Pueribacillus theae: one gene and its partner. The protein of the gene in region 2 interacts with the protein of the main gene of each other region in a pairwise test. Links are inferred from orthologs where the notes say so. Each region holds a gene or a part of one and is shown on either strand. Other genes may lie near its edges.

The links. Proteins that work in one complex are often made in the same cells at the same time.
Region 1: the proteins of rlmB (region 2) and tsaE interact in binary tests that used the Escherichia coli proteins (3 or more experiments, as listed by UniProt). The link is inferred for Pueribacillus theae from one-to-one orthologs.

What each region holds. Positions count from the first base shown.
Region 1 is NZ_QCZG01000060.1:12,182-15,107, forward strand. The notes cover bases 1-2,922. They hold tsaE (tRNA (adenosine(37)-N6)-threonylcarbamoyltransferase complex ATPase subunit type 1 TsaE), read right to left. Parts: upstream 1,730-2,922; coding sequence 1,271-1,729; downstream 1-1,270. Other genes in these bases: tsaD (tRNA (adenosine(37)-N6)-threonylcarbamoyltransferase complex transferase subunit TsaD), read right to left, coding at 1-114; rimI (ribosomal protein S18-alanine N-acetyltransferase), read right to left, coding at 95-568; tsaB (tRNA (adenosine(37)-N6)-threonylcarbamoyltransferase complex dimerization subunit type 1 TsaB), read right to left, coding at 555-1,274; thiL (thiamine-phosphate kinase), read right to left, coding at 1,739-2,734. UniProt on the Escherichia coli protein: Required for the formation of a threonylcarbamoyl group on adenosine at position 37 (t(6)A37) in tRNAs that read codons beginning with adenine.
Region 2 is NZ_QCZG01000004.1:109,243-112,133, forward strand. The notes cover bases 3-2,889. They hold rlmB (23S rRNA (guanosine(2251)-2'-O)-methyltransferase RlmB), read right to left. Parts: upstream 1,876-2,889; coding sequence 1,129-1,875; downstream 3-1,128. Other genes in these bases: sigH (RNA polymerase sporulation sigma factor SigH), read right to left, coding at 3-504; DCC39_RS03635 (NYN domain-containing protein), read right to left, coding at 615-1,124; DCC39_RS03645 (Mini-ribonuclease 3), read right to left, coding at 1,865-2,284; cysS (cysteine--tRNA ligase), read right to left, coding at 2,287-2,889. Also shown: more of sigH, read right to left, coding at 1-2; more of cysS, read right to left, coding at 2,890-2,891. UniProt on the Escherichia coli protein: Specifically methylates the ribose of guanosine 2251 in 23S rRNA.

The DNA.
Region 1 (2,926 bases), on a different replicon or contig from region 2:
GGATGCGACGACATTTGCCAAAATTTCTCTTCCATTTTTCACGATGGCTACCGCTGTTTCGTCACAGCTCGTTTCAATCGCCAGTATGACTTCATCATTCGGATTGTTTTTCATTAAATTTCACCCACATAACGAAAGCGTCTTCTCCATTATTCGTATAATAATTCTTTCGAACGCCTCCAATTTGAAAACCAAATTTCGCATACAAATTTTGTGCAATTTTGTTTGAGACTCGAACTTCTAGCGTCATTGAAGCCGCGCCTTGCTCTTTTGCGATTTGTATTGTTTTTTTTAGCAGTTCTTCCCCCAGTTTTTTGCCGCGGTATTCTGGAAGAACCGCGATGTTAGTAATATGTGCTTCATCGACGATGACCCACAATCCGCAATACCCGACAATTTTTTCATTGACAAGAAGCAGGAGATACGTTGCATACCGATTTTGTGTAAGTTCATTTATAAACGTTTCCTTGCTCCAAGGTTTCGGGAAAGACTGTTTGTCAATGGATGCCACAATGTCTACATCATCAACGGTCATATTGCGAAATTCTGCAATTTCAATCACGCTCATTGCTTTCATTCCCATCTTTTCGAGCGTCCAGCCATTTTTTTTCTGCTTCAGCCATTTGAACATAGTCCGGAGTAAAAAGATGCACATTTTCTTCTGGCTTCCTCAGCATTCCAAGAACAGCTAGTTCTCCCGGCCTTGGATTCTGTTCAGCCAGTTTCCCAAAGACTGCATTTTCATTTAAAGCCCCTTGCAGTTGTTCCTTATGTTTGCCTACATCATTGCCTAAAAATAGGGTGGGTTTCTCGAGGCTTTTCAACTTTTTCCCCCATGTTTCTGACTGAATAATACACTCTTTTTCAACAGTCTCAGGGTTGCCTTCTTTAAATTGGTGCAAACTTGTATAAATTTGGCCCCTCCTTGCGTCAATGAGAGGGGAAACATACCCATCAAAATAACGACCATTTAAAGCAAGCATTTCAAGGCTGGATACACCAACGATTGGTATGTTTAACGTCCATGCAAGCGTTTTTGCTACGGTCACACCAATTCGAACACCTGTATAGGAACCTGGCCCTTTTGAGACAATGATCGTATTTACATCTTTTACTGTTAAATCAACTTCTTGAAGCAAATGTTCAATAGCAGGCATAAGTCGGACAGAGTGATTTTTCTTTTCATTCGTTATCAACTCTGCGATAACTTTTTGTCCATCCGCTAGGGCAACCCCCATCACATTTGTCGATGTATCAATTGCTAATCCAATCATTTTCGAACAAGCTCCTCGCACAGTTGGACATACCGCTTTCCATGAGGAATTAATTCAAAGCTCCGTTTCTGATCATTAAGCAACGTAATTCTTATTGACAAATAATTCTCGGGAAGCATGTCTTGTATAAAAGAAGCCCATTCTACAACGGTTACCCCTTCGCCTGCAAAATATTCATCAAATCCTAAATCTTCATCACTTTCTTCAAGTCTATATACGTCCATATGATAAAGCGGCATTCTGCCATCATACTCTTTAATTATCGTAAAGGTTGGGCTGTTGACAACTCTTTTAATTCCAAGGCCTTTCGCCAACCCTTTTGTAAATGTCGTTTTGCCTGCTCCCAAATCTCCTTCGAGCGTAAGAACATCACCCGGATTTAAATAGCCGGCCATTTTTTCACCTAGTTGTTCCGTCTCTTCGGGAGAAGACGTTTTTAACAAAAAATGATTCACTTCCCACACCTACTCGTTTTTTCTAAAATGGTTGTAACCTCGCTTATCAAGAATGAATGGAGAATGATTTTTTAATAAATACACTTTTGGTTCCCCGTTCTTTACATACCCAATTTCGGTTATTTTAATGTTTGCTTCATGAAAGGCGCTCTGAATTTGATCCCAATTTTTTTTATTGGCCGTTCCAATTAATTGAAAGTCTTCACCACCATAGAGGACAAAGTCTTCAATTTCTTTATTTGAAAAGCTGCCTAAAGCTGGGTGTTTCGGGATTTTGCCATAGTCAAGAACGATTGTTTTGCCGCTGGCTTCAGCTAATTCATTTGCTTCACTTGCGATCCCATCGCTTATATCATTTAACGCTGCCCTAACACCCATATTAACCAAAAGGAGACCAGCTTTAATTTGCGGGTTCGGCTTTTGGTGTTGTTCAATTAACTCTCTCTGCTCTTTAGCATACGGATAATTCATCCCATGTTCAAGCAATAGCGAAAGGCCAGCTGCTGATGCTCCAAGAAAATCTGTAACAAAAACAACATCGCCACTCTTTGAATTCTGTCTAAATAGCCGGCGTCCTTTTGCTACTGTTCCAATTGCTGTAACTGTAATAACCAGCTCTTGATTCGACGATACAGTATCTCCACCAATTAAATCAACTTTAAACCTTTCAGCAAGTTCATTCATTCCATCATAAATTTCTTTGACTTCACAATCTTTCCAACCTTTCTTTGGAACTGCAATGGAAACAAGGTAATAATTAGGAATGCCTCCCATTGCCGCGATATCACTTAAATTTACAGCGAGCGCTTTATAGCCAATATGAGCCGGCAACATTGTGCATCGTTTGAAATGGATATTTTCAACGAGTGTATCAACACAAACAACCGTATCATATTCATCACCATGATGAAACAATGCAGCATCATCACCAATACCTTTAATTAGCGAGCGATGATATTGTTTTTTAGGAAGTAACGACTGGATAAAAGCAAATTCATCTTTCAAACGAATCGCATCCTTTTTCATATAAAAAAACCTTAGGAAATAATCCTAAGGAGTTCATGTTTTTTTTAGTTAATTTCGTCCATGCCATAATTAAATTTGGTTGCGGGGGAAGGATTTGAACCTACGACCTTCGGGTTATGAGCCCGACGAGCTACCAGACTGCTCCACCCCGCGATAATAAAAAAATACTAA
Region 2 (2,891 bases):
GAGCACCTGGCGCTCAAGATCGCTTAATACTTCCAACATTTTATGTTCAATATCGTTAAATTCTTCCCGATTAATGAGCAGCATTTCAGGATCTGTCTTCCGTGTGCCTGTTAAAACATCCATAAGCGTTCTGTCAGATTCTTCATCAAATATAGGCTTGTCTAATGAAACGTAAGAATTAAGCGGGATATGCTTCTGCCTCGTGGCTGTTTTGATTGCTGTAATCATTTGCCTTGTAATGCATAATTCCGCAAATGCCTTAAAAGAAGACAGCTTGTCTTCTTTAAAATCACGGATTGCTTTATATAGGCCAATCATGCCCTCTTGGATAATATCTTCCCGGTCGGCGCCGATTAAAAAATAAGAACGTGCTTTTGCCCTTACAAAGTTCTTGTATTTGTTAATTAAATATTCAAGCGCTATCGTATTCCCTTCATGGATAATACGAACAAGTTCTTCATCTTGAATCGTTTCGAATTCGATGTGTTCTGCAAGGCCTGGCATGTTCAACCTGCATCCCCCCGACCATGTTGTGAAAGAGTCAAAAAATTACCTATTTTAAAAAAATGGCATATAACCCCATTATAAACATAGATCAATAATGCGTCAACCATTCAAGACTTTCCCCTTCGCCATTTTTCAAAAGCTGCCTGTACTTCCGGGGAAAGCCAAATCTTTGATTTGCGTACTGAACGGTCGATTTCCTCAATTTTTTCTTCAATCCCTTTTTCAATTCTTTTCACTTCATTTAAAAGTTCACGAGCTGACTTTCGCAATGCCCCCTGGCCAAAGATCGCTTTTTGTTCCGCGTAATCCGATGTCGCCACATGGATTTGTGTAAGTACCCCCTTTAACTCGACGGTTAATTGCTCAATTTTTTCATCCGCCGTCTCGCCTTCACTCGTAAAAATGACAGTCACATCATGGCGGTTGAACACTTTTTGGATGCCTGGAACGAGGTACGCATCAAATACAATGATCACTTGATAACCTGTGTATGCCTGATACTCGGCCATTTTATCGATCAACAAATCACGCGCACCTTCGAGATCGGTATCTTTCATCTCTTTTAATTCCGGCCAGGCTCCAATGATGTTATAGCCGTCCACAATCAGAATATCCATTGCACTAACCCCCGATTGGGCTTCGCTTCCGCAAAACTTCATACATTAAAACGCCTGCCGCAACCGATGCATTAAGCGACGTCACTTTCCCTTTCATTGGAAGGCGCACGAGGAAATCACATTTTTGCTTAATTAACCGACCGATGCCTTTTCCTTCACTGCCAATGACAAGCCCAACCGGCATATCGTAATCCGCTTCACGGAAGTCTTGCTTTCCTTTGGCGTCCGCTCCTACAAACCATAGCCCTCTTTCTTTTAATTCATCCATCGTTTGTGCCAAGTTTCCGACGCGGACGACGGGAACATGTTCAATCGCTCCTGTCGATGCTTTTGCGACCGCTGCTGTCAATCCGACTGATCGGCGTTTTGGAATGATGATGCCATGAACCCCTACACATTCTGCCGTCCGCAAAATGGAACCTAAGTTATGGGGGTCTTCGATTTCATCAAGCAAAAGGAAAAAAGGAGCTTCATTCAACGCCTCCGCTCTTTGGAAAAGCTCGTCCATTCCGGCATAGTTGTAGGCTGCAATCGAAGCGACGACACCTTGATGATTCCCTTGATTGACTAATCGATCAAGCTTTTGCTTCGGGACAAATTGGATGAGCACACCGTTTTTTTTCGCAAGTTCGATGAGTTCGTTCATTTGCCCACCGCGTGAACCTTCGTTCACCCATAATTTATTAATTTCCCGATTTGAACGGAGAGCCTCAAGGACTGGATTTCTTCCCATGATGAGTTCACTTTCCATTTTGAACACTTCTTTCTTCAATGAACGAAATCATAGCCGAGATGATGCTATCGATTCGTTCATCATTTTTCTGTAAGTAATGATAGCCAATTAATGCCTCAAGGGCTGTACTGTAACGGTACGTTTGGACGTCAGTATTTTTAGGAATCGTTGGTGACTTTGCATTTCTTCCCCTTCTTAATACAGCCTCTTCCTCTTCAGTAAAAAAATTGGCTTCTCTTAATTTGTGAAGAACTTTTGCTTGTGCCTTTGCCGATACATAGTTTGTCGCAAGGCGGTGCAATCGCTGCGGGCGAACTTGCCCGCTTTTAAGCAAATGTTCGCGCACAAATACTTCCAAGACAGCATCACCCATGTACGCAAGTGCAAGGGCATTTAATTGTTTGGCATCAACATTGCTTTGGGCCATATCTACTCTTTCCTTTTCCAGCGAACGCCTTGGGGAGTATCTTCTAAAATAATATGTTGTGCAAGGAGTTGATCGCGGATTTCATCGGCTCTAGCAAATTGGCGTTCTTTTCTTGCTTGGTTCCTTTCTTCAATAAGCTTTTCAATTTCTTCATCAAGCAAAGCCTCTTCTTGCTTTAACGGGATGCCAAGTACAGTTGAAATCTCTTCAAAGAGGGTCAAATAAGCTGAAAGCACTGCTTTTGAAGAATTTTTATTCGCTAAATAACGGTTCGCTTCCTTTGCGAGTTCAAAAAGAACAGCGATGGCATTTGCAGTATTAAAATCATCGTCCATTTCTTCAATGAACTGTTTTTTTAACCGTTGAATTGCATCCAAAGAAGATTCAATGTTTTTATCAAGATTGGCAGAATGCGCCATACGGTATTCTAAATTCCTTACGGTTTCTTTCAGTCTTTCGAGTCCACTTCGTGCACTTTCAAGAAGTTCATCATTAAAATTTATAGGATTGCGGTAATGGACAGACAACATGAAAAACCTGACAACGTTCGGATCTTGATTTTGAATTAATTCGTGGACTAACACAACATTTCCTAACGATTTAGACA